Regions from separate parts of the Pollutimonas sp. M17 genome, predicted to be linked through region 2. Evidence: predicted binding sites of a transcription regulator. Region 2 holds the regulator's gene; each other region holds the start of a gene.
What was found. Region 2 encodes FNR, which switches genes on or off when oxygen is low (the NO sensors DNR and NnrR bind a similar motif). Its sites were predicted from a motif close to TTGATNNNNATCAA; they were not measured.
Positions count from the first base shown of each region.

Region 1: a site for FNR is predicted at 5,419-5,432, ahead of OEG81_RS03510 (DUF3079 domain-containing protein). Genes of this name have one in related genera too.
Region 3: a site for FNR is predicted at 2,786-2,799, ahead of hemN (oxygen-independent coproporphyrinogen III oxidase). Genes of this name have one in related genera too.
Region 4: a site for FNR is predicted at 3,515-3,528, ahead of OEG81_RS07730 (fatty acid desaturase). Genes of this name have one in related genera too.

Region 1 covers NZ_CP107548.1:720,818-728,111, forward strand. Annotated here, with positions in the region: gene OEG81_RS03485 (c-type cytochrome) at 1-957, opposite strand, end outside; gene OEG81_RS03490 (c-type cytochrome) at 1,260-1,667, shown strand; gene OEG81_RS03495 (c-type cytochrome) at 1,686-2,546, shown strand; gene OEG81_RS03500 (M20 aminoacylase family protein) at 2,728-3,936, shown strand; gene OEG81_RS03505 (ATP-grasp domain-containing protein) at 4,055-5,035, shown strand; gene OEG81_RS03510 (DUF3079 domain-containing protein) at 5,134-5,346, opposite strand; gene OEG81_RS03515 (MarR family winged helix-turn-helix transcriptional regulator) at 5,479-6,063, opposite strand; gene OEG81_RS03520 (Gfo/Idh/MocA family oxidoreductase) at 6,115-7,294, opposite strand, start outside.
Region 2 covers NZ_CP107548.1:2,265,992-2,273,285, forward strand. Annotated here, with positions in the region: gene clpB (ATP-dependent chaperone ClpB) at 1-1,943, opposite strand, end outside; gene OEG81_RS10730 (LysR family transcriptional regulator) at 2,118-3,047, shown strand; gene fnr (fumarate/nitrate reduction transcriptional regulator Fnr) at 3,196-3,924, shown strand; gene OEG81_RS10740 (hypothetical protein) at 3,950-4,204, opposite strand; gene OEG81_RS10745 (FixH family protein) at 4,235-4,471, opposite strand; gene ccoG (cytochrome c oxidase accessory protein CcoG) at 4,489-5,988, opposite strand; gene ccoP (cytochrome-c oxidase, cbb3-type subunit III) at 5,999-6,922, opposite strand; gene OEG81_RS10760 (cbb3-type cytochrome oxidase subunit 3) at 6,915-7,088, opposite strand; gene ccoO (cytochrome-c oxidase, cbb3-type subunit II) at 7,088-7,294, opposite strand, start outside.
Region 3 covers NZ_CP107548.1:1,486,494-1,493,787, forward strand. Annotated here, with positions in the region: gene OEG81_RS07145 (monovalent cation/H+ antiporter subunit A) at 1-2,665, opposite strand, end outside; gene hemN (oxygen-independent coproporphyrinogen III oxidase) at 2,922-4,349, shown strand; gene OEG81_RS07155 (YbaN family protein) at 4,342-4,740, opposite strand; gene OEG81_RS07160 (Crp/Fnr family transcriptional regulator) at 4,812-5,492, shown strand; gene OEG81_RS07165 (hypothetical protein) at 5,483-6,799, opposite strand; gene OEG81_RS07170 (DUF2249 domain-containing protein) at 6,799-7,032, opposite strand; gene OEG81_RS07175 (NAD(P)H-dependent flavin oxidoreductase) at 7,177-7,294, shown strand, end outside.
Region 4 covers NZ_CP107548.1:1,602,992-1,610,285, forward strand. Annotated here, with positions in the region: gene ileS (isoleucine--tRNA ligase) at 1-182, opposite strand, end outside; gene OEG81_RS07715 (bifunctional riboflavin kinase/FAD synthetase) at 172-1,137, opposite strand; gene purN (phosphoribosylglycinamide formyltransferase) at 1,248-1,874, shown strand; gene OEG81_RS07725 (RsmB/NOP family class I SAM-dependent RNA methyltransferase) at 2,114-3,406, shown strand; gene OEG81_RS07730 (fatty acid desaturase) at 3,611-4,819, shown strand; gene OEG81_RS07735 (UvrD-helicase domain-containing protein) at 4,816-7,095, shown strand.

The DNA.
Region 1 (7,294 bases), 1.5 Mb from region 2:
AACGGCGCGCAGATCCTGGCTGGACAGGCGGTTGAAGGAGGGCATGGCGTTGTCCGGCTTGATATGCTGGCCGCCGGCGATCCAGCCGGCCAGTGTGCCGACGTTGTTGGGCAACACGCCCGCCGCCAGCGAACGGCGACTGCCGATATGCGTGAGATCCGGTCCCAGCGTACCGGCCGCCGCGGTTCCGCGGATTGCATGGCATTGCGCGCAGGCCTGCAGGAAGTGCCGCTGTCCCGCGCGCAGCGTGTCATCGGCCGGCTTCCGCGCGGGCTCGCGCTGCGCCGCCACCCATTGCTGGAAGTCGCCCGGGTCAAGCGCCTGCACGTCGAACATCATTTTCGCGTGCTGGGCTCCGCAATATTCCGCGCACTGGCCCCGGAACACCCCCGCATTCTTTGCCTGGACGCGCAGGCGATTGACATGGCCCGGCACCATGTCCAGCTTGCCCGCCAGCTCGGGCACCCAGAAGCTATGGATCACATTATCGGACTTGAGCACGAATTCCACGGGCTGCCCATAGGGGATGCGTATGTCGTTGGCCGTCTCGAAAAGCGGCTGGCCGTTGGCGGCCAGGTACCGGACCCGCCACCACCACATTTCGCCGACGACCTCGATGCGGACCGCCGGCGCCGTATCGGCCATGGCCGAAGAGGAGGCCGCCTTCAGGTTGTAGGCAAGCAGCGCGCTCAGCACGGCTATAGGAAAAGCAAGGCCTCCCGCCACGATCAGCGAGCGCCTGCCCAGCAGCGTCCTGGCTTGCGGCTTGCCGTATAGCGCCACAGCCAGCAAGATCATGACAAGAAGAAAGATGACGCCCGCGCCGATGAACATCACCCAGCTGATTTCCGCGATTCGGCTGGCGTCTTCTCCGTGGGGGCGGAGAACCGATTGCACGTCGGCCGACGCCTGTATCGGCAGTATGGCGAGCAGTACGGTTGAGCGCAAATGGAGCATGCAGAGGCCGGTTATTGGAGCTGTCGGAGAGGCGCGCGGCTGGAAAGTGCCACTGCGGTACTGGATTTGCATGCAGCACATGCCGTACCAAGCGGAGTGTCATCCTGCATCCGCCTGATGAAACGGCAAATTGCCAACTGCGCCGCCATGCCCCTCGGCATGTTTTGGGCTTGTTTTGAAAAATTTACACGCATTCGGCAAACCTCCCCATACTGGCCTCGCCCGAGGCATGCTCTCCCGCAGCCGCCGGCGGCAAAGAATTTGCTGTACCGACCTGAATCCAGGAATAGTGAAATGCGCAAATGCCCAGTCCTATCGCCCGCCGAGTCCCGATGCTGCTGCTCGGGATGATCGCCCTCTTGCTGCTGGCAGGCTGTGGAGAAAAGCGCCCGCCGCTTGCGCCGCCGGGGCAGGCCGGTCAGCTGGTCGGCGCCGATACGGCCAGGGGCCGGCAACTCATTGCCGACTATGGCTGCGTTGCCTGTCACACCATAGAAGGCATCAAGGGACCGGTATCCAGGGTTGGTCCTCCGCTGGACGGCATGGCTATGCGCGCCTACGTGGGCGGCGTGCTTCCGAATACGCCCGAAAATCTGGTGCAATGGCTGCTTGACCCCCCGGCGATCGACCCGCGCACCGCCATGCCTGATCTGGGGCTGAGCACAGCGGATGCACGGGACATCGCCGCCTATCTTCTTACCCTGCACTGACGCCACGGACGCCTGAAGATGACGACATGGAAACGAGTTGCGGGCATCACCCTGGCGGCATCCGCCGCCGCCGCCGCACTGCTGGGGGGCGCTGCCGTATACATCGGCGTATATGACGTCAGTGCCACAAGCCAGCATACGGCGTTCGTCTACCACCTGCTTGAAACGTCATTGCGGCGTTCCGTCAAGCTGCGCACCTCCGGCATGGAGGTGCCCGCCCTTGACGACCGGGATCGCATCATCAATGGCTTCAGGCACTTTCGTGCGCAGTGTGTGCAGTGCCATGGCGCTCCGGGCGTCGCGCCCCAGCCTTTCGCGCTGGGTCTGACGCCCGCACCCGCGTCGCTGGTCGACGCCGCCCGGCACTGGCCGGCCGCCGAGGTTTACTGGATCGTCCGGAATGGCATCAAGATGAGCGGCATGCCCGCCTGGCAGTACCGCCTGAGCGACGACGAGATATGGGATGTCGTGGCGTTCATGAAGGTCTTGCCGGCATTGTCGCCAGCGGACTATGCGATGTGGAGCGATGAGCACGCGCCCTTGCCTGCAAGGGACGAAACACCGCCGGCATCCGCCCCGGAACCGCGCCTGGGCGACGCCGCGGCCGGCCGAAAGGCGCTGCAACAATACGTGTGCGTCACATGCCATGCGATCCCGGGCATCGTCGGCGCGAACAAGCACGTCGGGCCGCCGTTGGCCGGCATTGCGGACAGGCAGTACATTGCCGGCGTGCTTCCCAATACGCCCGCCAACATGCTGCGCTGGCTGCGCGATCCGACGAAGGTGGATCCATTGTCGGCGATGCCCGATCTGGGCGTGAGCGAACAGGATGCGCAGGATATTGCCGCATTCCTGTATACGCTCCGCGATGGGGAATGACGGGCCGGCTCGCGGTTCCGGAGGCGGATGGGCAGTATCCGCAGCGCCCCGACCGGTATTATCATGGGCTGTTGCCGAGGGTTTCAGGCTTCGCCGCAGCGCCGGGCCGCCGGGTCGCCGGATCGCCGGATCGCCGGATCGCCGGATCGCCGGGTCGCGCGCATAACAGGAGTTCCCCATCATGAAACTGGTCGAACCCATACTCGAGTGGCAGGACGAGATCATCGCCATTCGCCGCGATATCCATGCGCATCCCGAGCTCGCCTATCAAGAGGTCCGCAGCTCCGATCTGGTAGCCGGGCAGCTGGAGTCATGGGGCGTGGAAGTGCATCGCGGCCTGGGCATCACGGGGCTGGTGGGTGTCATACGGGGCAAAACGGACAGCGGAAGGTCCATCGGCTTGCGCGCCGACATGGACGCCCTGCCCATACAGGAACTCAACACGTTCGAGCATGCCAGCAAGCACCCTGGAAAAATGCATGCCTGCGGCCACGACGGCCACACGGCCATGTTGCTGGCCGCATCGCGCTACCTTGCGCAGCACCGCGATTTCGACGGCACGGTGTATGTCATATTCCAACCGGCCGAAGAGGGGCGGCTGGGCGCCAAGAAGATGATCGAAGACGGCTTGTTCACGCGGTTTCCCGCCGAGGCGGTTTTCGGCATGCACAACTGGCCCGGAATGGAAGTGGGGCGCTTCGGCGTCTGCGCGGGGCCCATCATGGCATCGAGCAATTACTTTACGATATCCATCATGGGCAAGGGGGCGCATGCCGCCATGCCTCACCTGGGTTGCGATCCCATCATGGCGGCCACCCATCTGGCCCAGGCGCTGCAAACCATTGTGACCCGCAATCGCAATCCTTATGATCCGGCCGTGCTCAGCGTTACCCAGATCCATGCCGGCTCGGCGGACAATGCCATTCCGGACAGGGCCGAGCTGCGCGGGACGGTGCGCGCTTTCACGCGCGAGACGGTCGACCTGATCGACAAGCGCATCGGCGAACTGGCGGAGCGGATCAGCGAGGGGTTTGGCTGCACGGCCGACTTCGTCTTCGACCGCAAGTATCCGCCCACCTACAACCATCCCCGTGAAACCGCCTTCAGCGTCCAGGTCCTTGAAGGACTTGTGGGCGCCGCCAATGTCGACGCCGCTGTACAGCCGTCGATGGCGGGCGAGGATTTCGCCCTGATGCTGCAGGAGCGGCCGGGCTGCTATATATGGATAGGCAACGGACAGGGCGATCATCGCATGCCGGGCCATGGCGAAGGCCCCTGCATGCTGCACAACCCCGCCTACGACTTCAACGACCATCTGATTCCCCTGGGCGCCAGCTATTGGATAAGGCTCGCCCAGGCCTGGCTGTCGCAGCCTTATAACGATAAGTAATGGAAAAATAATTATTTAGTCGTTCTTGTTCGAGTCCATTCTGTTTACGCTATCTGATAGCCATGGGTATCTGGCTTCCGGCTTGTTTCGCTGAAATATCCGTATCGGAAGGGCTCTTATGTCCAAAATCTATGTGATCCACGAAAACTCGGCATGGGTCGAGCCTCTCAGGGCCGCATTTGCGGAACAGGGGCTGCCCTACGAAGAGTGGTTCCTGGACGAAGGCGCGCTGGATCTTGCCCAAGCGCCGCCGCAAGGGGTGTTCTACAACCGGATGAGTGCGTCGTCGCACACCCGGAATCACCGCTATGCGCCGGAATACACGGCTGCGGTGCTGGCCTGGCTGGAATCGCATGGGCGGCGCGTCATCAACAACGGCCGCGCCTTGCAGCTGGAAATCAGCAAGGTGGCGCAATATGCCGCGCTGTCCAATTACGGCATACGCACGCCTCGCAGCATCGCGGCCGTGGGCAAGCGCCATATCGTCGAGGCGGCGGGCACGATGCCCGGCTCGTTCATCACCAAGCACAACCGCGCGGGCAAAGGCCTGGGCGTGCGGCTGTTCCATAGCGTCAAGGCGCTGGAAGACTACGTCAGCGGCGAGGCCTTCGAGCCGTCCATCGACGGCATCACCCTTATACAGGAATACATCCGGGCGCCGGAGCCCTACATCACGCGCGTGGAATTCGTGGGCGGCAGGTTCCTGTATGCGGTGCGTGTGGATACGTCGCTGGGCTTCGAGCTTTGCCCGGCCGATGTCTGCCAGGCGGGCGATGCGTTCTGCCCGGTAGGCCAAGAGGCGCCGGCGGCGCCCGCTCCCCGCTTCCAGATCGTTCAGGGTTTCGACAACCCCATCATCGAGCGCTACCAGCGCTTCATCGCGGCCAATGGCATAGGGATTTCGGGCATCGAATTCATCACCGACGAAAACGGCCAGATCTACACCTATGACGTCAATACCAACACCAACTACAACAGCGACGCCGAAGCGGCGGCCGGGTTGTATGGGATGCAGGCTATTGCCCGATACCTGGGAGAGGAGCTCCGTGGCCTGCGCGCCGGGCAAGCCCGGCCCGAACCCGCACTCGACACAGCCTGACACGTTCCGATAATGTCAGGTTGACGTCACCCCTCTCCTGGCTGGCGGGGGGGGGCTGCCAGCCAGTGTTTTCATCGGTTGCGGTGTGTCGGCCGGGCTCACGCGGGCCGCAGCGTGGGGCGGTCGGATGGCACTTCCAGATCCAGGCCCCAGTCGCCGAACTCGTACCAGTCCTCGCCCATGGATTCCGACGGGTGCTGGGTGCGGCTGGAACCGTTGCCGCACAGCATGGAATCGGCGGGGCAGTATTTATCGCAGCCCCAGCAGATACGCTCGGGATGCTTGGGATTCAGCGGAAATTTCTTGGCCATGTTCGGGCCTCAATGCGAATTGAGTTCTAAGGGTATACCCGAGTATCCTACTCGGGTATACCCCGGAAAAACATGACGGATATCAAGGAATCGCTTATTGCGCTGACGCCGGGTTGCGTTGCTGTATGAGTGTTAACGCACGTCTTCGGCTGCATCCGCTATGTTTATAAGGTCCGATAGATCGCGCGTAGAGGGTTGATGGCGTTTGTTCTGAAGTGATTCCTGTTCGTCCAAGGCAAGGTTTTCAATTATAGCGAGCAGTGTTTTACGAGTTGTCTGGATGGCAGACTCAGACACACCATTTACAGCTATGTTGTTTACTTCTTCTGCAATCGGAACCAGAACTTTTTTCAAGGCACGCCCTTTGGGCGTTAAATAAATATGGATATTTTTATTATTGTTCGGAAGCTTGCGTCGAGAAATATATCCCAGCTTCTCCATTGCGCGAAGCGCCGAATGTGTGGTGGGATCCATCAAGCCAGCCTCTTCGCTTAGCTGGCGCTGGGTCAATCCATCGTTCTCCCAAAGTATACGCAGGAAAGTCCAATGGCCGAACGATACGGAGTGTTCCATAAGGCGCATCTGAAGGGCTCGCGACACTCCTCGCATGGCATCTTTGATTAGATGGGCAAGGCGGTCGTTGGGCACAGCTTCACGCCAATGGCGCAGTACCGCATGAGATGATCCATATTGGGCTTCAAACTTTGATTTAGGCATGGAAGCGCTGTTCGATTAGAGATGATCGAACGGTTATACCACCACTTATGCTTAGATTGCATTGATCTGGTGCAAAAGTGGGATTTCTCGATTTTCGCGGCTGGATTGCAATATTGCCAAGCAAATTTCCAAGTTGGCTGTGCCCCATTCTCCAGAGTGTATGGGCTTTTTTCCTTCGATAACGGCAGCGTAGAGTTCGTCGATGACCTCGCTTCTTGGTACTGTCGGGTCTTCAAGTGGATCGAAGCGTACGCCTTCGTCATCATATATTGCTATTCCGCGAGGCCCCGGACGCAGGTCGGCACGGTCGCAAGAGGCAATTAGAAGGCCGAAATGCTCATGGTGCACCCTTGGAGCATTGCTGGAAGATGCCAAGTTGGGTTGTATGTAGTTCGGCCCACCGTAGCCTCGATCTCGCTTCAAAGCATCTTCTTCGCCAGGAGCCATGCTGTTCAATAGCCGTCTGGCGGCACCGTAGTTGCGCTGATCTTTACGTTTCCCCGTCTCGCCGACCCAGCCGCAAAACTCATCGCTATCAAAATGAGCGTTGCCGCTGTAGACCATCGATGCAGCGGCTCCATCTTCAAACGTGAGCAGCGCCGAATAGGCTGATTCGGCCGCCCGCTGAGGATCCCAGATTCCAGAATAGGCCCGGACGCTTGCCGCCCGTCCTCCGGCGATAGTTCGTACCACGTCTATTTGATGCGAGCCTTGGCTGAATATCACTCCGCCGCCTAGCTGTGTTTGCAGTTCTTCGCGACGACGAGGACGATAAAGGAAGTCGGTGTAATTCAATGCCGAGATCATTCGCAACCGTCCGAAGGCACCGCTTTGAATCAGTTGCCGGGTTCGTCGAACGGGCGTATCGAAACCATGGCTATGTCCGACGATCAAGCATACGCCAGCTGCGTTTGCCGCGTCGGTCATTGCACGGCAATCATCCAGGGTCAATGCCATCGGTTTCTCGACTAGCATGTGTCTACCATACCGAGCCGCTATCTGAACCTGCTCGCGATGAAATTGGTGTGGGGAGGCAATATAGACAGCATCGACATCGGCATCGGCGCAAAGCGCCTCAAACGACTCATATGAGTACGCACCGAAATCCCGCACAAAGCGTTGGCGAGCCTCGGCACGCGGGTCCATGCCCGCTACTACATGAATATCGGGATGCAAGGCCAAGGTGGGCTGCATTACAAGAAACCCGCGGCCCATCCCTGCGATGCCGAGC
Region 2 (7,294 bases):
ACCGAATGCTTCTCCATGAATTCGCTCATGTCGATGCGTATCATGTGGTCGTCCGAATCGAACAGGAAGCTGGCCAGCGCCTTGGTCAATTCCGTCTTGCCCACCCCGGTCGGTCCCAGGAACAGGAAAGAGCCATAGGGCCGGGACGGATCCGACAGCCCGGCGCGGGAACGGCGTATCGCGTCGGCCACCAGGCTGACGGCCTCGTTCTGGCCCACCACCCGCTCGTGCAGGAAATCCTCCATCTTCAGCAGCTTGTCGCGCTCGCCCTGCATCATCTTGGCCACGGGTATGCCGGTCGCCCGCGATACGACTTCCGCGATTTCCTCGGCTCCCACCTGCGTGCGCAAAAGGCGGGGATGCTCCGACGCGCCGGCTTCCTGCTGGCCCGCCTCGGCGGCCTGCAAACGGCCTTCCAGCTCGGGCAGCTTGCCGTACTGCAGCTCGGCCAGCTTGTCGAACTGGCCCTTGCGCTGCAGCTCGGCCATCTCGGCGCGCGTGCGTTCGATCTCCTCTTTGATCGCCTGCGAGCCCTGCACCGCGGCCTTCTCGGCCTTCCAGATTTCCTCGAAGTCGTTGTACTCGCGCTGCAGCTTCAGGAGCTCGTCTTCGATGGCCTTCAGCCGGCGCTGCGAACCTTCATCCGTATCCTTGTTGACCGCTTCGCGCTCGATCTTCAATTGGATGATGCGGCGATCCAGCTTGTCCATGACCTCGGGCTTGGAATCGATTTCCATGCGGATGCGGGCCGCCGCCTCGTCGATCAGGTCGATGGCCTTGTCGGGCAGGAAGCGGTCGGTGATGTAGCGGTTGGAGAGCTCGGCCGCCGCCACGATGGCCGGATCGGTAATGGCTACGCCATGGTGCAGTTCATAGCGCTCCTGAAGGCCGCGCAGGATGGCAATGGTGGATTCGACATCGGGCTCGTTGATGAAGACCTTCTGGAAGCGGCGTTCCAGCGCGGCATCCTTCTCGATGTACTTGCGGTATTCGTCCAGCGTGGTCGCGCCTATGCAATGCAGTTCGCCGCGCGACAGGGCGGGCTTGAGCATGTTGCCGGCGTCCATCGCGCCCTCGGCCTTGCCCGCGCCGACCATGGTGTGCAATTCATCGATGAAGACGATGGTCTGCCCGTCGTCCTGGGAAAGCTCCTTCAGGACCGCCTTCAGCCGCTCTTCGAATTCGCCCCGATACTTGGCGCCGGCCAGCAAGGCCGCCATGTCCAGGGACAATACCCGCTTGCCCTTCAGGGTCTCGGGCACCTCGTTGTTGACGATGCGCTGCGCCAGCCCTTCGACGATGGCCGTCTTGCCCACGCCCGGCTCGCCGATGAGCACAGGGTTGTTCTTGGTGCGTCGCTGCAATATCTGTATGGAACGGCGGATTTCGTCGTCGCGGCCGATCACCGGGTCCAGCTTGCCCTGGCGGGCGCGCTCGGTCAGGTCGGTGGTGTACTTGGACAAGGCCTCGCGGTTGGATTCGCCTTCGGAGTCGGATACCGACGCGCCGCCGCGCACCGCCTCGATGGCGGCTTCCAGCGCCTTGCGCTGCAGGCCCGACTCGCGCAGGAGCCGGCCGGTTTCGCCCTTGTCGTCGGACATGGCCAGCAGGAAGAGTTCGCTGGCAATATAGGTATCGCCCCGGTTCGAGGCCTCTTTGTCGGTGCGCGCCAGCGCCGCCTGCAAATCGCGGCTGGCCTGGATATTGCCCTCGGCGCCCTGCACCTGGGGGAAGCTTTCGATCTGCGTGTTCAAGGCCGGCCCCAGGCGGTTGGCCGCCACGCCGGCGCGCGCCAGCAGGCTGGCCGCACCGCTGTCCGTATCGGCCAGCAGGGCCGCCAGGACGTGGGCCGGCTCGATATACTGATTATCGTGCTTCACGGCCAGGCTTTGCGCGTCGGCAAGGGCCTGCTGGAACTTCGTCGTCAATTTATCGTATCGCATAATATGGTTTTCACTGAAATGGGAGAGCATGTGCTCGAATAGTGAATATGTGCGGCCGGAACAGGCATTTTCAAGGGCGTTTGCGGCCGCCGCGGACCGAAGGCGTTCCCCATGCTGATACTATTGCACTTGGCCCGGCCCCGCACTGACTGGCCGCCTACCTGACACGCCAGCATGGACAAATTCAAACAACTCGAAAGCTTCGTGGCCGTTGCGACACTGGGCAGCCTGTCGGCCGCCGCCCGGGCCGAAGGCATCGCCCCGGCAATGATGGGCCGGCGCATCAGCTCGCTTGAAGCGCGCCTGGGCATCAAGCTTCTGGCGCGCTCCACCCGCCGCCTGTCCCTGACCTCGGAAGGCGCCGAACTGTTCGAAGAGGCGCAGCGCATCCTGCGCGAACTGAATGACGCTGAATCGCGCATTTCACAGGGCAGCATACGGCCCAGCGGGCATTTGCGCGTCAGCGCGCCGGCGGGCTTCGGGCGGCGCCACGTGGCGCCGCTGATACCCGAGTTCGTCGCCGCCTACCCCGAGGTCACCGTCACCCTCGACCTCAGCGACCGCCTGGTCGATCTCATCGAAGAACGCTACGACTGCGCCATCCGCCTGGGCGAACTGGACGATTCCCAGATCGTCGGATTGCGCCTGGCCGACAACAAACGCGTCATCGTCGCCGCTCCGTCCTACCTGCAGGAATACGGCCGCCCCAATACGCCCGACGATCTGGCGCAGCACAACTGCCTGTCTTTCGGCAACCAGGGCAATCAGGCCCGGGGGTGGCTGCTCAGGCAGGACGGGGAACTGCGCGCCGTGCGCGTCAAGGGCAATATGGCCTGCAGCGACGGATCGGTGCTGCATCAGTGGACGCTGGCCGGCATCGGGCTGGCCTGGCGTTCTTTGTGGGAAGTCCAGGAGGACCTGGCCGAGGGGCGCCTGATCAGCGTGCTGGACGACTACGCGGCCCCGGCCAACGGCATTTTCGCCATGCTGCCCGAACGCAAGCACCTGCCCCTGCGTGTACGCCTGTTCATCGACATGGTCAAGGCGCGCTATGCATCGCCCGCCTACTGGAATCCCACTGGCGAAAAAACCACACTCAGGTGACAAGCAAGGGATTAAAAGCCCGCTACCGTATACTTGATGCATGTCATGGCAAGGGATGCGCCAGTCTCCCTGACTGAAAGCTTACAATGAAGCATACGGCCCTTAGCTGGCCGCCGAACCTTACTTCCTCGCCCACGAGGACGATTGAATGCAGAAAAAAATTCCTGTTACTCCCAATTCGACGCGCTGTTCCACTTGCATGCTCAGCGAAATATGCCTGCCGCTGGGCATGCCGCGCAATGATGTCGCCAAGCTGGATGAATTGGTCAAGGAACGCATCCGCATCCCCAAGGGGAGTGCCCTGTTCCGCCTGGGCGACAAGACCGAAGCGGTGTACGGCATCCGGTCGGGCTCCCTGAAGACCCAGCTGGAGGATTCCTCCGGCCAGGTGCAGATCACCGGCTTCCTGCTGCCCGGCGAGATCCTGGGCATGGACGGCCTGCTGGACAACACCCATGTATCCCACGCCATCGCGCTGGAAGATACCGAAGTCTGTGTCATACGCATAGACGAAATGGACCAGCTGTCGCAGCATCTTCCAGTGCTGCAGCAACAGTTCCGGCGGCTCATGAGCAAGGAAATCAGCCGTTCGCACCATCTGATCATGGCCCTGGGCGCCCTGCGGTCCGAGCAAAGGCTGGCCGCCTTCCTGGTGAACCTGTCGCAAAGGCTGGTTGTGCTGGGCTATTCGGCCAGTGAATTCATCCTGCGCATGAGCCGCGAGGAAATCGGCAACTACCTGGGCCTGACCCTGGAGACCGTCAGCCGTCTGTTTTCCCGCTTTGCGCGGGAGGGGCTGATCCGGGTCCAGCAACGCGAGGTCCACATCCTGGACATGCGCAATCTGCAGGCGCTGGCCGGCACCGACTGCGGCTGAGGGCCGCCCCGCCGCTACGCGGCGGTTATTGCTCTATGGGATCGCCGAACTCGTCGACCAGCTGGCCGCGAGGCGCCAGGTGCAGGCTCAGGGCGCTGGACAAGGCGGCCATCAGCCAGAAAAGAAAGAATCCCCCCGCATACACTTGCTGGCGAGTAGCTTCCATATAGCCGAAAAAGGCGATATCCAGGGGATCGACCATGGCGAATACCGCTGCACTGGTGGCCGCGCCCACCAGGAACGAAGGCCATAAAATCCACATCAATGAACGCCACCGCATAAAGGTCTCCCGTCGTATTCTTTTGCTTGCCTAAGGTTTTGAAGGCGGCGGAGTCTGGGTTTGCTTGCTGACGACCAGGCCGCGCTTGACGCCCCCGTCGGTAATGGCCTGATCCCCAAAATTCTGCACCGCCAGCACAATGGTAATGATACAGCCAACGACGGCCGCCGCCGGGCCGGCCATGAGTATCCATGGCCAGGGCTCCCGCCACCAGGGCTTGCTGCTGTTTTCGGGCCCATTCGCGCCAGTGGGTTGGGTGTCGGACATGGTGCTGCCTCCTGGAATCATTTTGGCACAAAAAAGCTGGAACGCTCGACGACGGTCGTTTCGCCTTCCTCGCCATAGCTGCCCACCACGGTGAGCTCGATATCGTGCAGGCCCGCGTCGACCTTGCCGGCCGGCGCCCGTACCACGATGGGCACCAGCCGGTTCGACGCCGGATCGACGTGGACTGTGGTCGCGCCATGGTCGGCCGTCATGATGGACAGCTCGGGCAGACCGCTGGCGCCCAGGGTCAGCTCGACCGGCGACTCGGACGTGTTGATGAACTGCAGGCGATAAACGTTCTCTATCATGCCGCCCGCCACTTCGCGGCCCAGTACGCCCCGGTCGCGGATGACGTCCATGCGCAGGTTCGTGCGCGTGGCCAGCGACACCACGAAGCCAATGACGATCAACCCCAATATGAAGGAGTAAGCCAGCACCCGCGGCCGCAGCATGCGCTTGCGGACCTGGCTTTGCGTCATGCCGTCGGCGATGGCGCGCCCGGAGGTATATCGGATCAGGCCTTTGGGATAATCCATTTTTTCCATGACCTGATCACAGGCGTCGACACAGGCGCCGCAGCCTATGCACATGTATTGCAGGCCGTCGCGGATGTCGATGCCGGTGGGGCAAACCTGCACGCACAGGCTGCAATCGACGCAGTCGCCCATGCCGGCTTCCTTGTGGTCGATGCGGCGCGAGCGTCCGCCCCTGGGCTCACCGCGCACATGGTCGTAGGTCACCACGAAGGTGTCGTCGTCGACCATCACGCTCTGGAAGCGCGCATAGGGGCACATGTATTTGCAGACGGCTTCACGCATGAAGCCCGCGTTGCCCCAGGTCGCGAAGGCGTAGAACACCATCCAGAACCACTGCCACGGCCCCAGGGACAGGGTCAGCAGGCCCATGCCCAGTTCGCGTATGGGCGCGAAATAGCCGATGAAGGTGGAGCCCGTCCACCAGGCGATCAGCAGCCAGACGATGTGCTTGGATGCCTTCAGGCGTATCTTGCGCCATGTCCAGGGTTGCTCGTCCAGGCGGATGCGCGCCAGCCGGTCGCCCTCGATGCGCCGCTCGACCCACATGAAGATTTCGGTATAGACCGTTTGCGGACAGGCATAGCCGCAGAACAGGCGCCCCGCCATCGCGGTGAACAGGAACAGGGCGAAGGCCGAAACCACCAGCAGGACGGCCAGGTAGATGACGTCCTGCGGCCACAGCACCATGCCGAAGATGTAGAACTTGCGCGCGGCCAGATCGAACAATACGGCCTGGCGGCCGTTCCATTGCAGCCAGGGCAGTCCGTAGAAGATCAATTGCGTCACGAACACCATGACGATGCGCCAGCGCGCGAAGATGCCCGACACCGAGCGCGGGTAGATCTTGCTGCGCACGTCGGACAGCGCCTTCTCGACCTGCGGAGAAGCGCCACCCCCGACCCTGGATACGCGGGGCGGCTGCCAGGCGGGCGCCGCCGCGGATGTTTGCGTGGTCGGATTGACGGGTGGTTCGCTGCTCATGTGTGGCCTTTTATTTCGCTGCTGTGCTGGTTCCCTGATTGGACAAGCCCCATACCCATGCGGTAAGCATGCGGATCTGGTCCTCGGTCAGAATGCCTTCCTGCGCCGGCATGCGGTTCTCGCGTCCGTTCAGGATGGTGTCCACGATGGACGCCTCGGAGCTGCCATAGAGCCAGACATTGTCGGTCAGGTTCGGCGCACCCAGGGCGGTGTTGCCCTTGCCTTCGACGCCGTGGCAGGCGACACAGAAGGTCTCGAAGCCGCGCTTGCCCGGCACGACGCGCAGCGGATCGCTGGCCAGGCCCGACAGGGAACGCACGTATTGGGCGATGTCGGCGGCCTCGGCCGGCTTGATGGACGACTTCCAGGCGGGCATCATGCCGTGCCGGCCCTTGGTGATGGTTTGCAGGATCTGTTCGGGCGCGCCGCCGTACAGCCAGTCGCCATCGGCCAGGTTGGGGAAGTTGCCGCTGCCCCGGGCATCCGAACCATGGCATTGCGCACAGTTGTTCAGGAACAGCCGCTGCCCGATTTCGCGGGCCTGCTCGTCGTGGGCCACCTCGGTGATCGGCATTTCCTTGTAGCGGGCGTATACCGGCCGGATCTGCTCGTTCATGGCCTCTTGCTGCGCCTTGACCTGCCTGGCCGCGGTATAGCCCAGAGTGCCCTCGTAGCTGCCCAGGCCGGGATACAGGAACAGCATGCCCAGGGCAATGACGCACAGCCCTATGTAGAACACCGTCCACCATCGCGGCACCGGCGTGTTCAGCTCGGTCAGGTCGCCGTCCCAGACGTGTCCGGTGTCCTCGACCTGAGGCACGGTCTTCTTCAGCCAGGCGCGCTGGGTGAACAGCAGCCAAAGGCAAAAGACGATCCCGCCGATGGCGATGATGGCGATGAAGTAGCTCCAGAAGCTACTGACGAAGTCACTCATGCGAGCCCCCTGCATTTTTATCCGTCGAGCGTTCATCGGGCATGGCGAAAGGCAGCAGCGATGCTTCCCGGTTCGCGTCGGCCCGGCCGCGTGAGTAAGCCCACCATACGATGCCCAGGAAGGTCAGCATGGCGATGATTGTTGCAATTCCATTGACGATAGCCATTACAGCGCTCCTTCGGAAACCGCCTTGGCGGCCGCCTCGCGGCCGGCCACGCCCAGGCCCTGCAGATACGCCACCAGGGCGTCCTCTTCGGTCTTGCCCTTCAACTGCTCGGGCGCCTTCTGGATCTGCTCGTCGGTATAGGGCACGCCCAGCTTGCGCAGCGCGCGCATGCGGTCCTGGACGTTCTCCTGATCGACCCGATTGTG
Region 3 (7,294 bases), 780 kb from region 2:
TGGCGATCCAGTACTGCGGATGGATGCGGGGCCGCGCTTCGACCCAGATGACGCCGCCGACCATGTATTGCAGGATGATGGCGGTGGCCATGATCAGCCCGCCGACGAATCCGCCGCCCGGCAGGTTGTGCCCGCGTATCAGGAAATACAGGGAGATCAGGGCGGCCATGGGCAGCAGCAGGCGCACGAGCACGGCGGGCACTTTCATGACGCCGTCCGGAATCGGCGCCTTGGGGTCGGGGTCGGCGAAGGTGTCCAGCAGCCGGTTGGCCGGCAGCGGACGCTGACGCGCCTTGGGCAGGGTCATGCTTTCGGGCGGCGGCCGGAAGCGGCGCAGCAGCGCGTAGACCGTCAGGGCCACGATGCCCAGGACGGTGATCTCGCCGAAGGTATCGAAGCCGCGGAAGTCGACCAGGATGACGTTGACCACATTGGCCCCGCCGCCCAGCGGCAGCGATTGCTCGACGAAGAAGGACGAGATGCCCCGGGGATGATGGCGGGTCAGCACGGCGTACGCGATGGCCGAAAGCCCCGCGCCGGCGATGACGGCGATGATCAGGTCGCGGAAGCGGCGCACGTAGGCGCGCACGGTGCTGGTCAGCGGCGGCGGTTCGTCGTCTCCGGCCACGCGTGGAGGCAGCCAGCGCAGGCCCAGCAGGATCAGCACCATGGTGACGACCTCGACCGCCAGCTGCGTGAGCGCCAGGTCGGGGGCGGAGAGCCAGGCGAAGGTCAGCGCGGTCACCAGGCCGGCGCCGCCCGTGAGCAGCAGCGATACGGGGCGGTGGTACTTGGCCTGGCGGGCGGCGCCGATGGCGCAGGCGCCGCCGGCCAGCCACATCAACGCAAAGAAGGGGTCGATGGGCGTGGCGATCTGCGGGTCCAGCCATTTGCCGGGCAGCAGCGGCAGCATCGCCACGAAGAAGGTGAGCAGGACCACCAGCAGCAATTGGGGTTGCAGGCGGGGCGACCGCGTCCAGTCGAGCACGAAGGCGGACGCGGTGTCCAGCGCTTCCAGCAGGAGCTCGAAGCTGCGGCGCCCGTCGAAGCGGTAGATGAGAGGCGCCTTGCCCGGACGGCTGCGGTGTCGGTGCCGCAACAGCCAGAGCAGGCAGATGCCGCCGCCCAGGGCCAGGAAGCTCATGGCCAGCGGCAGATTGAAGCCGTGCCAGATGCGCAGGTCGTAGACCGGCGTGGCTTCTCCCAGGATGGCCAGGGCGGCGTTATGCAGGAAGGGCCCCAGGGTGAAGCTGGGCAGCATGCCCACGACCAGGCAGGTCAGGACCAGGATGGCGCTGGGTATCAGCATGCGCAATGGCGGCTCGTGGGGCGCGCGAGGCAGGTCGCGCGGCGCGGGCCCGAAGAAAACCTGCATCACGAAGCGCAGCGAATAGGCCACGCTGAATGCGCTGGCAATGACGGCGGCGACGGGCAGGCCGACCCGGTTGAACCAGCTCCCGCTGACGAACACGGTTTCGGCAAAGAACATTTCTTTCGAGATGAAGCCGTTGAGCAGGGGCACGCCGGCCATGGAGGCGGCCGCCACGACGGCCAGCGTGGCGGTGATGGGCATGCTTCGGTACAGGCCCGACAGGCGGCTGAGATCGCGCGTGCCCGTTTCGTGGTCCACGATGCCCGCCGCCATGAAAAGCGAGGCTTTGAAGGTGGCATGGTTGATCATGTGGAACACGGCGGCGACCAGCGCCAGCCGGCTGTTCATGCCCAGCAGCAGCGTGATCAGGCCCAGGTGGCTGATGGTCGAATACGCCAGCACTCCCTTCATGTCCATCTGGAAGGTGGCCGCGTAGGCGCCCAGCACCAGCGAACAGAGTCCGGCACCGCCGATGATCCAGGTCCATTCGTCGGTGCCCGCCATGACGGGCCAGAACCGCGCCAGCAGGAATACGCCCGCCTTGACCATGGTGGCCGAGTGCAGATAGGCGGACACCGGCGTGGGCGCCGCCATGGCGTTGGGCAGCCATACGTGGAAAGGGAATTGCGCGCTTTTGGTCAGGGCGCCCAGCGCGACCAGCACCAGTATGGTCGTGTACCACGGGTGGTTGCGGATGACGTCGCCCGAGGACAGCACGGTATCCATGTCGTAGCTGCCCACGACATGGCCCAGCATCAGCACTCCGCCCAGCAGGCACAGGCCACCCGCGCCGGTGATGGTCAGGGACATGCGGGCGCCACGCCGGGCGTCCACCCGATGGTGCCAGTAGGCAATGAGCATGAAGGACGACAGGCTGGTCAGTTCCCAGAACACGACGAGCTGGATCAGGTTGCCCGACAGCACCACGCCCAGCATGGAACCCATGAAGGCCAGGAAGAAAGAGAAAAAGCGGGGAACAGGATCTTGCGGCGAAAGATAGTAGCGTGCGTACAGCACGATGAGCGCGCCCATGGTCGTGATGATCATGGAAAACAGCCACGAGTAGCCATCCATGCGCAAACTGAAATCGACCCCCTGCTCGGGCAGCCACGGCACGACCGCCTTGACGACATGGCCGTCGAGCACATGCGGAAACTGGGTAAACACGAGGACGGCGCAGACGACGGCGACGAATCCGGCCAGCCAGGCCTCGAGCTTGCGTGCATTCGACGGCAGCAGCGCAGCGATGATGCTGCCTGCGAAAGGCAGGGCAAGTATGAAGAATAACGACATCGAGGACGGTTGGGTTGAAATGGGTGAATCCAGCCTTAATAATACGATATGTTTTGTTCAGCTTTGAGAAAGCTTGTGCCAGATTGGCGTTGCACGCCTTTTGGGGTATCGGGCATTTGCTTGACCTAGGTCAAAAAAGATAAAGGCGTCCGGTTTCACAATAGGACATTCAAGCATAGTCTGCATGCGGCGCGCCGTACAGGCAACGTCCGCAGCGGTTTTTTTTGACGCTAACAGGCCCATATCGGAGAAAGACATGGACAGCAGCATTCCAGTCGCCAGCCATGATACGGTTTCTTTTCCGGACATCGAGATTTCCGAGGCCTTGATCCGGCGTTTCGATCATTCGGGACCTCGCTACACGTCCTATCCCACCGCCGATCGCTTCCGCTCCGGCTTCGATGAGCATGCCTACCTGGGCTATCTGGCGCAGCGGACCGGCGCGCAGCCTGGAACGAATCCGCCGCTGTCGGTTTACGTGCACCTGCCTTTTTGCGAGTCCCTCTGTTATTTCTGCGCCTGCAACAAGGTCATCACGCAGGATCATGGCCGGGCGGCCCAGTATCTCGACTACCTGGACAAGGAGATGGACCTGGTGGCTGGCCAACTGGGGCCGGATCGCAAGACGGCCCAGCTGCATCTGGGCGGCGGCACCCCCACATTTCTGAGCGCCGCCGAGCTGACCGGGCTCATGGCGTCCTTGCGCCGGCATTTCGAATTCACGCCGGATGCCGAATTGGGGGTCGAGATCGACCCGCGAACGGTGAACGAGGGAACGCTGTCCATGCTGGCCGGGCTGGGCTTCAATCGGACCAGCTTCGGGGTGCAGGATTTCGACCCGGCCGTGCAGGCGGCCGTCAACCGCATCCAGCCTCTGGAAATGGTGGAGAAGGCGCTGAGCGCCAGCCGCAAGGCGGGGTTCCAGTCGGTCAACACCGACCTGATCTACGGCCTGCCCAAGCAGACCCTGGCCAGCTTCGACCGCACGCTGGATCACGTGATACGACTGTTTCCGGACCGCATCGCACTGTACAACTACGCCCACCTGCCCAGCCGGTTCAAGGCACAGCGGCTTATTTCGGCCGGCGACCTGCCCAGCGCCGAAGAGCGCCTGCAGATATTCCTGATGTCCACGCGGCGGCTGCTGGAAGCGGGCTATGTATACATCGGCCTCGATCACTTCGCCAAGCCGGACGACGAACTGAACCTGGCGCGCCGCGACGGAAGCCTGCATCGCAATTTCCAGGGCTACACCACGCGCGCGGAGTGCGACCTGATCGGACTGGGCGTTTCGGCCATCGGCAAGGTGGGCAACTCGTACAGCCAGTCGGTGCGCAGCGTGAACGCCTATTACCAGATACTGGACGAAGGCAGGCTGCCCATTGAAAAGGGCTTTGAACTGAGTCTGGACGATGTCTTGCGCCGCGACGTCATCATGACCCTGATGTGCAGCATGCCGCTGGATTTCAGCGTGCTTGGCCGGACCTATGGCATCGACTTCACGGACTATTTCGAACCCGAGCTGCAAAGGCTGCAGACATTCAAGGATGCCGGCCTGCTGCGGATCGACGACAAGGGCATCGGCGTCACGCCTAAGGGCCGTCTGTTCGTGCGGGCCATGGGCATGGTCTTCGATAAATTCCTGGGCCAGCCCACGGTGTCGACGTACTCCAAGCTTATTTAGCCGGGTCGTCGGGGCCGGCCAGCGCATCGCTTGCGCGCAGGGTCTTCATGCGCAACAGATACACCGTAACGCAGATGCCGGGAATCAGAAGCAGCAGGCGCACCCAGGGCAGGGGCACATGCCAGGCGGAAAAGGCCAGTGTGGCCCACAGGAAGACCAGGGTAATGACCTTGGCGCGCATGGGGATGCCCCGGCCGGTTTGTATGCCTATCAGGTAGGGTCCCAGTATGCGGTGTCCGGTCAGCCAGCGGTGCATGCGTTCGGAGCCGCGTATATAGCAGGCCGACGCCAGCAGCAGGAAGGGCGTGGTGGGCAGCAGGGGCAGGAACAGCCCCAGCACGGCAAGGATCAACGCCAGGGTACCGGCGATGTTGAACAGGATTTTGATCACATGTTTTTTGAGTGGGGTAGCCGCCGCGTTTGCGCGGCGCCACAACAATATCGATACGGGATTCTAGCAATATGACGAGCGGCAAGACGCGTACCCAGGATTTCCTGGCCAGGCTACCCCTGTTCAACGAGCTGAGCGCTCATGAACTCGACAACCTGGCTTCCGGCACGACCGAAGTCCAGGTCGCGCGGGGCGAAATGGTTTTTCACCGGGGCGAGCCTTGCGTGGGGCTGCACACCGTGGTCTACGGGCAGGTCAAGCTGATGTTCGTGTCGCCGGGCGGAAGCGAGAAGGTCGTTCGGCTGATCGGCCCCGGCGACAGCTTCGGCGAAGCGCTGATGTTCATGGAAAAGGCCTACATCGTGTCGGCCCAGGCCCTTGCCGACACCTTGCTGCTGCATGTCGGCAAGGCAGTCATCTTTCATGAACTGGGTCGGCATCCGGGTTTTGCGCGCAAGATGCTGGCGGGCCTGAGCCAGCGCCTGCATAGCCTGATGGGCGACGTCGAGGCCTATTCCCTGCGGTCAGGCACCCAGCGCGTCATCGGCTATCTGCTGAAGGACGAGCAATGCAAGGACGGCCATCACTTCCGCCTGGAAACCAGCAAGACGGTGATCGCTTCGCGGCTGAACCTCACGCCGGAGCATTTCTCGCGCATCTTGCACGACTTGTGCGCCCATGAGCTGATCCGGGTCAAGGGCCGCGAAGTCACCGTCCTGGACGTTGCCCGGCTGGGCTCCTATCAGGGCTGAGGCAGTTCAGCCAGCGCCAGTGCAATCTGTTTTCGGGCCCGCAGATAAAAGCCCAGGGCCCGGGCCATGTTGAACAGCAGCCAGGCCGCCGATACGGCCAGCGCCAGGCCGGCGGCATGCGAGAACAGGGCGGGCAGCAGGCTGGCCGATAGAAGCAGCAGCAGGGCGATCAGATGAGCCCAGTACTGCCGCGCGGCGATGGCATCGGGAATGAAATCCTTCACCTTGGGCACGACGCGCAGCGCGATGGCCAGGTCTTTCTGCGCGTGATACCAAAGCAGGAAGGGGATGATCTTGTACAGCATGCCGTTGACGGCGGACCAGCCGAAACCCACGATGAATAGCAGCCCGAGACTGACGGAAAAATCCTTCGCGCCCGCCGCCTGGGCCAGCCAGACCGGTCCGCAGGCGGCCAGGGACAGCATGGCGGTGTGCCAGAATAGAGTCGTGGCATCGGCCTTGGGCCTTTTGCGCGTCCAGAGCAGCCGCAAGGTGACGATGGCATAGGCGGTGTAGGCCGCCAGCATGGCGGCGCCTATGGCCAGGTCGATTTCCATGCGCATGGCCGGTGGCGCCAGGGTATTGGCCATATAGGCCGCGAGCAGCACGAAGATCACGGGCGCCAGCCAGCGCGTCAAGGGCTTGGGATAGATTTCAGTCACCTGGAAAATGGGAATGACCTGATAGGCCATGCCGATGATCAGCAGGCCCACCCAGCCCAGCAGTCCCCACGCTCCATGCGCATTGGTGAGTACCCGGGAAAACGGCAAAGGCCAGGCGAAGCCCGCGGCCAGCATGGCGCCCAGGGCCGCGGCGGCCAGCAGCGCCGCAAGCGCCAGCCGGGTGGTGGCGAGGATCTCGGTCGAACCCTTGGTGGCCAGCCTGCGGTATTTCCATAGACCGCCCGCACAGGCGGCCAGGAAGCAGCCCAGTGCGGCGCAGAGCAGGGTCAGCGCCAGCGCGAACATCCAGGGACGGAAGGAAAGAAAGGCGGCGGCCAGCGCCAGCGTGCCCAGGTTCAGCAAGGCATGCACGGCGATGGAGGTCGCCCTGGGCGCCAGTACGCTCACACCTGTCGCGACGGGCAGTATCTGCATCAAGGCGCCCGCCATGGCATTGGCCAGGACGCCCAGTGTGAACAGGTGCGTCAATGCCAAGGCATGCCCCGTCCAGCGCGATGACAGCGCGGACGGCCCGGACCAGAGCAGCAGTGCGGCGGCCAGCAGGACGAACAGCGGCGCGGTGAACAGGAAGCGCAAAGGGACGCCGGGCGCGGGGGACTGCTGAAATGACAGGGCGCGCTGCATCAGTCTTTATGCCAGATAAGGATTTCGTATCGATGACGATCGTCGATGCGGGTGGTGTAATCGTAACGGTTGTTGCGCAGGATGCCGTACAGCGGATGCGGCTCGCGGTCGATGAGCATGCGCAGCCGGGCGCCGGCCGCAAGAACGGACAAGGCGTCCAGCACGCGCTCCAGCGGCTCTGGGGGCTCCAGTCCGCAAACGTCCAGAACGATTTCTTCCTTGCTGTTTTCCATAAGCATCACCCTACACATATACAGGCCTGCCGGGCGGCATAACCTCATTGCGAACGCTGTATTTTTACATTCGGGTAAACGCCGGAACCTTGATATTTATTAAGGAAGCTGCTGGCTTTTGCCTACATAGTGGCATCTGCGTTCATACGCCGTTATTTTCAAGCAAGGACGATTATTGTGTTGCAGACCGCATTGGAACGACTCAAGTTGAAAGGCAAGGCGCTGTTGCCTATTGTGCAGGGAGGCATGGGGGTTGGCGTGT
Region 4 (7,294 bases), 660 kb from region 2:
CCGTTGGCATAGGGCGGGCCGTCATGCAGTACGAATTTCGGTCTTCCTTTGCTGGCAGCGCGTATGGCTGCGTAAACCTTTTTTTCTTCCCACTCGGCCACCCAGCCGGGCTCGCGCTTGGCCAGATCGCCGCGCATGGGAAAAGGAGTGTCGGGCAAATTTAAGGTGTTTCTATAGTCCATGGAAGGCGAAATAGTCGCGAGCGCTTTGCGCATCATTGTCGATGGCGGCGATCATAGTGGGAAGGTCGGGGAATTTTTCTTCGTCCCGCAGATACTCGAGGAATTCAATACACGTGAGTTTACCGTATGCGTCCACCCGGCAGTCCAGCAGGTGGGTCTCCAGCATCAGGCGCCCGCCGTGCGAAATGGTGGGCCGCACGCCCAGGCTGGCCACGCCTTTGATGGGCTGGGGTCCCAGGCCGTGGGCGCGCACGATGTACACGCCGGATCGCAGGGCGCACTGGGCGGGCACGCGCAGGTTCAGCGTGGGATAGCCTATGCTGCGGCCCAGTTTCTGGCCGTGTATGACGTGTCCGCTGATGGAATAGGGCTGGCCGAGCAGATGTTCGGCGCGGTCCAGATTGCCCACGGCCAGGGCGGTGCGCAACTCGGAGCTGGAAATGCGATGGCCGTGTTCGTCGGCCACGTCCGCGATGGTTTCGACCTGGAAGCCGAAGCGGCGGCCGGCGCTGCGCAACAGCTCGATGTCGCCGCTGCGCTTGTGGCCGTAGCGGAAGTCCTCGCCGACCAGCAGCCAGCGCGTGTTCAGTCCTTCCACCAGAAGGCGCTCGATGAAGTCCTGGGCCGACATGTCGGCCAGCGTGTGGTTGAAGCGTTCGAGCACGATCTGGTCGACATGATGCCGCGCCAGGGCGGCCACCTTGTCGCGCAAGCTGCTGACCTGCGTGGGGATGAGTTCCGGACGCTGGCCGCGCCGGGCGAAATAGGCGCGCGGATGGGGTTCGAAGGTCATGACCGTGGCGGCCAGGCCATGTTCCCGGGCGTGCTGGCGGACCCGGCGCAAAATGGCCTGGTGGCCGCGATGGACGCCGTCGAAATTGCCTATCGTCACGGCGCTGGGGCGTTGGCTATCGTAGCGGGGAAGGCTGCGGTAAAGGGCGGGAGCGTTTTTCACACCCGAGAGTTTACAATTTTGTGTTGCCTTACTCTGGAATTATCGTCTTGGATGCTTCTCTTCCTTCCGGCTGCCGCATTGTCGTCCTGATTTCGGGACGCGGTTCCAACATGCAGACCATCGTCAACACGGTGCGCGAACTCTCCCTGCCGGCGCAGGTCTGCGCCGTCGTCGCCAACAAGGCCGATGCCGGCGGGCTGGAGTGGGCCGCCGGGCAGGGCATCCCGACCCAGGTCGTGGCGCATCGCGATTACGCCACGCGCGAAGACTTCGATACCGCGCTGGCCGCCGCCGTCGATGCCCACCAGCCGCACTACGTCTTGCTGGCCGGTTTCATGCGGGTGCTGACCCCGGCCTTCGTGGAGCGCTTCAATGGGCGCCTGATCAACATCCATCCGTCCCTGCTGCCGGCTTTTCCGGGATTGCACACGCATCAGCAGGCCCTGGCGACCGGCGTGCAATGGCATGGCTGCACCATCCATTTCGTTACCCCGGTGCTGGACCACGGTCCCATCGTCGCGCAGGGCATCGTCCCCGTGCTGGCCGACGACACGCCGGACGACCTGGCCGGCCGCGTCCTGAAGGTGGAACACCGCATGTACGCGGACGTGGTACGCTGGCTGGCCGAGGGGCGCGTATCGCTCGACGCCATGCAGCGCGTGCATGTGCGCGGCGTCGCCAGCCGCTCCTTCGTCCTGACGCAGCAAGGCGTCGCATCATCGGAAAGGTCGTCATGAACAACACCGACAAGCCGCGGCGCGCTTCCCGCGGCCGCGACACGCGCGAAGAGCGCGACCCCCGGCGGGAAAGCAGTACCGCCCGGCGCGCGGGCCGTCCCGCACGGCACGAAGGCGGCGCCTCCCGTCCGGAAGGCGCTGCGCCACGGCGAGAGGCCGGCGCTCCTCGGCGCGAGGGCGCTGCGCCCGCCGGTCGCCCCTACGTCATGGCGGCCGTGCGCATCGAACAGGTCCGCAGCGTGCTGGGCGAGATCCTGCAATGGGAATACCCGGCCGATGCCGCTTTGTCGCACTGGCTGCGCGCCCATCCCAAGCTGGGCATGCGCGATCGCGGCGAGGTGGCCGAAGCCGTCTTCGATGTGCTGCGCCATTTGCGCCGCTACCGGCAGTACGCCGAAAGCGGCAGCGGGCCCGCCGCCCGCCGCCTGGCCATCCTGGGCCTGGCATCGGTATTCGACAAATCGGTGCTGAACCAGGGCTTGTCGGAACAAGAGCAGCATTGGCTGGAGCACGTGCAGAAGATAGACGTGGCGGGCTTGTCCCGGGCAGTGCGCGACAGCCTTCCCGATTGGCTGGACGAGCGCCTCGCTGCGCTGGACAATCCCGATTCCCTGGTCCGGGCCCTGAACCAGACGGCGCCGCTGGACATACGGGTCAATCCCCTTAAGGCCGACCGCAAGGACATGCTCAAGCAATTGCGCGCCGGGCCCGCGCTGCGCTACGACCCGGAACCCACGCCGCATTCTCCTTGGGGCATACGCCTGCAAGGCCGGCCCCCGGTGAATCGCTGGCCCATGTTCGAGAAGGGCGAAATCGAAGTCCAGGACGAAGGCAGCCAGATCCTGGCGGCGCTGGTCGCGCCCAAGCGCGGCGAGATGATCATCGATTATTGCGCCGGCGCCGGCGGCAAGACGCTGCTGCTGGGGGCGCTGATGCGTTCCACGGGCCGCCTCTATGCCTTCGATGTGTCGGCGGCGCGCCTGGCGCGGGCCAAGCCGCGCTTTGCCCGCAGCGGCCTGTCCAACATCGTGCCCGTGGTCATCGACCCCGACAACGATCAGCGGGTCAAGCGCCTGCGCGGCAAGGCGCACAGGGTTCTGGTCGACGCGCCGTGCAGCGGGCTGGGCACACTGCGGCGCAATCCCGACCTTAAATGGCGCCAGCATCCGGAGTCCCTGCAGGCGCTCTTGGAAACCCAGGCGCGCATCCTGCGGCAGGCGGCGCGTTGCGTCGCCCCGGGCGGCAGGCTGGTCTATGCCACCTGCAGCGTGCTGCCGGAGGAAAACGAGCAGCAGGTTGAGGCTTTTTTAGCTGAACATCCCGACTTTACCCTCCTGGATGCCGGCAAAATCGCCGCAGATCGTTGCGAAAATCTGACACAGGAAAGCCTGTATCTGCGCATGCGCCCGGACGTACACGGCACCGACGGTTTTTTCGCCGCCGTGCTGGAGCGGGCGAAGCCCGCCAATGCCGAAAAAGGCCTCACGACGCCCCAGGACGCCGCGCAAACGCCCAGCGAAGGGGAGCTGTAGTTTTATCCAGGAAAACGCCCTGGCAGCCTCCCAGGGCGTTCTACGGCGTACTGGGCCGCATCCCGGCCTGGAAAGACGCAAGGAATGGCGCGCCGAGCCGCGCCATTCTTGATTTTCATCAAAACTAAATTGAAATTCTGCTGTCATAAGCCTGACAACTGGGCTACACTTTTCTTTGTCTTAACATGAGGCCTTTACAGGTTTATGGACCAAATTATTACTTTATTATCAGGCGGTTTGCTGCAACTTTCGTGGTGGCAGGTCGTGCTGGTTACCCTTGTGCTCACTCACATCACGATCGTGGCGGTTACGGTATTTTTGCACCGTAGCCAGGCTCATCGGGGGTTGGACCTGCATCCGGGCGTCATGCATTTCTTCCGTTTCTGGCTTTGGATGACCACCGGCATGGTCACCAAGGAATGGGTGGCCATACACCGCAAGCACCACGCCAAGTGCGAGAAAGAAGGCGACCCCCATTCACCGGTCGTATTCGGCCTGGGCAAGGTGTTCTTCCGCGGTGCCGAACTGTACCGCGAGGAAGCCACCAACCCCGAAACCCTCAAGCGCTTCGGCCACGGCACGCCCGATGACTGGATAGAACGCAAGCTTTACACCCGTCACAGCCTGATGGGCATCCTCATCATGCTGGGCATCGACCTGGCCCTGTTCGGCGTGCTGGGCCTGACCGTATGGGCCATACAGATGGCCTGGATACCCTTCTGGGCCGCCGGCGTCGTCAACGGCATCGGCCACGCCTGGGGCTATCGCAACTATGCCAGTCCCGATACCAGCACCAATGTGTCGCCCTGGGGCATCATCATCGGCGGCGAAGAACTGCACAACAACCACCACGCCTACGGCACCTCGGCCAAGTTCTCCACCAAATGGTACGAGTTCGACCTGGGCTGGTGCTATATAAGCGTCTTGCGATTCTTCGGCCTGGCCAAGGTCAAGAAGCTGGCGCCCAAGCTCAAGCTCGATCCGCCCAAGGCCCTGGCCGATGCCAGCACCTTGCAGGGCGTCATCACCCACCGCTACGAAATCCTGGCGCGCTACACCGACCTGGTCAAGAAAGCGGCCAGCGACGAACTCAGCAAGCTGAAGCCCGCGCGCAAGGAAGGCAGTCCCGATTGCAGCTGGACGCTGCTCAGCCGCTGCAAAGACTGGATCAGCAGCACCGACGACACCCTTGAACCGGCTCAACGCGCCGAACTGGACACCGTTCTGGCCCAGAATCAATCCCTGTCCACGCTGGTGCAGATGCGGCGCGAACTGGTCCGCCTTTGGGAAAGCTCCAGCGCCAGCAGCGAGCAGTTGCTGGCCGACTTGCAGGCATGGTGCCAGCGGGCCCAGCAAAGCGGCATAGAAAGCCTCGAGCAGTTCGCCTACCGGTTGCGCCGCTACGCGGCATGATAGACAGCCTCAATCCGCAACAACAAGCCGCTGTCACGCTACCTCCCTCCCACGCGCTGGTCCTGGCCGGCGCGGGCAGCGGAAAAACCCGAGTTCTGACGACACGCATGGCCTGGCTGATACAAACAGGCCAGGCCAGTCCTTTTGGGCTCATGGCGGTCACGTTCACCAACAAATCGGCGCGCGAGATGCTCACGCGCCTTTCGGCCTTGCTGCCCATCAATACGCGCGGGTTGTGGGTGGGCACCTTTCATGGCCTGTGCAACCGGCTGTTGCGCGCCCATCACCGCGACGCCGGCCTGATCCAGACTTTCCAGATACTGGACAGCGCCGATCAACTGGCGGCGATCAAGCGCCTGCTGAAGGGCGCCGGGATCGACGACGAGAAATTTCCGCCGCGCGACGTCCAGCGCTTCATCAACGGCGCCAAGGAAGAAGGGCAGCGGCCGGGCGACGTCGAGGTCTGGGATGCGCACCGCCGCCGGCTGGTCGAAATCTATCAGCTGTATCAGGATCAATGCCAGCGCGAGGGGGTGGTCGACTTTGCCGAATTGCTGTTGCGCGCCTATGAGCTGCTGCAGCGCAATGCGCCCATACGCGAACATTACCAGCGCCGCTTCCAGCACATCCTGGTCGACGAGTTCCAGGACACCAACACCCTGCAGTACCGCTGGCTGACCCTGCTGGCGGGCGGCGGCGCGTCGATTTTCGCGGTCGGCGACGACGACCAGTCCATCTACGCCTTCCGTGGCGCCAACGTGGGCAATATGTCGGATTTCGAGCGCGACTACGCCCGGGGCAATGTCATCCGCCTGGAACAGAACTACCGCTCTTACGGACACATACTGGATTCGGCCAACGCCCTGATCTCCCACAACACCGCCCGCCTGGGCAAGAACCTGTGGACCGAGCAAGGCGAGGGCGAGCCGGTCCGGGTGGTGGAGCAGCCATCCGACCTGCTGGAGGCCCAGTGGATCATCGACGAGACCAAGGCGCTGATCAACGACGGCCGCCTGCGCCGGGAAATCGCCATACTGTATCGCAGCAACGCCCAGTCGCGCATCATCGAACATGCCTTGTTTTCGGCCGGCATACCCTACAAGGTGTACGGCGGACTGCGTTTCTTCGAGCGCCAGGAAGTCAAGCATGCGCTGGCCTACCTGCGGCTGATGGACAACCCGCATGATGACACCTCATGGCTGCGAGTCGTGAACTTTCCCACGCGCGGCATCGGCGCCCGCACGCTCGAACAGCTGGCCGACACGGCCCGTCAGCAGGGCAGCAGCCTGTTCCGCGCCGTGCCCCTGATGTCGGGCAAAGGCGGCGGCAATCTGGCGCGCTTCGCCGAATTGATCCAGCAAATGGCCCACGAGGCGCAGATCCTTTCCCTACCCGAGCTGATCGACCACGTGGTGCATCACAGCGGCCTGCTGGCCCACTACCAGAACGACCGGGAAGGCGCCGACCGCCTGGAGAACCTGCAGGAACTGGTCAATGCGGCGGCCGCGTTCGTGGCCGAGGAAAACTTCGAAGGCCTGCCGGCCGGGCGAATTCCCGATGGCGCGCTTGCGGCGCAGACCCTGTCCGCCGAACCCGGCGAGGGCGCCGCGCCCATGTCGCCGCTGGCCGCGTTCCTGACCCATGCCTCGCTGGAAGCCGGGGACAACCAGGCACAGGCGGGGCAGGATGCCGTCCAGCTCATGACGGTGCACGCCGCCAAGGGCCTGGAGTTCGATTCGGTCTTCATCACCGGGGTCGAGGAAGGCCTGTTCCCGCATGAGAACAGCCTGCTCGAGGTGGCCGGCCTGGAAGAGGAGCGCCGGCTGATGTACGTGGCCATTACCCGCGCGCGCGAACGCCTGTACCTGACGCTGGCGCAAAGCCGCATGCTGCACGGCCAGACCCGCTATGCCATGCGCTCGCGCTTTCTGGATGAAATACCCGATGAGCACCTGAAGTGGCTGACGCCCAAGGAAGGGCGCGTTGCCGTACGTGAAAACACCTGGAGCGGCGCTTTCCGGCGCGGCGATGCCTACAACCGGCCCGACAGCGGCTCCGTTGCGCCCCGCGTGCCGCGCAGCCTGACGACGGGCGTGACGGTGGGTGAGAAGCAATTCCGCATCGGCACCGGCGTCAGGCACGCCAAGTTCGGCGAAGGTACGGTGATAGGGCTTAGCGGTGCCGGCCAGGATGCGCAGGCGCAGATCCAGTTCCGCGAGGTGGGCACGAAGACGCTGGCGCTAGGCGTGGCCAAACTGGATATCGTGGCCGGCTAGCGCATTTTCGGTTCAGGTGTTTACAGGCTTTATGGCCTGTGAGTGTGTGGCGTCAGCTTGTCAAACCGGCACAGCCGGTGGGCCGGGGCCGGGCTCCGCTCGCTGCGCCCCTTCGGGGTTCCCTTGCAGGCGCTTTGCGCCGGGGGCCGGGCGAGAACTCGCCGGCAATCAGCCGCCTGTAGGCTGATTGCCGGCTCAA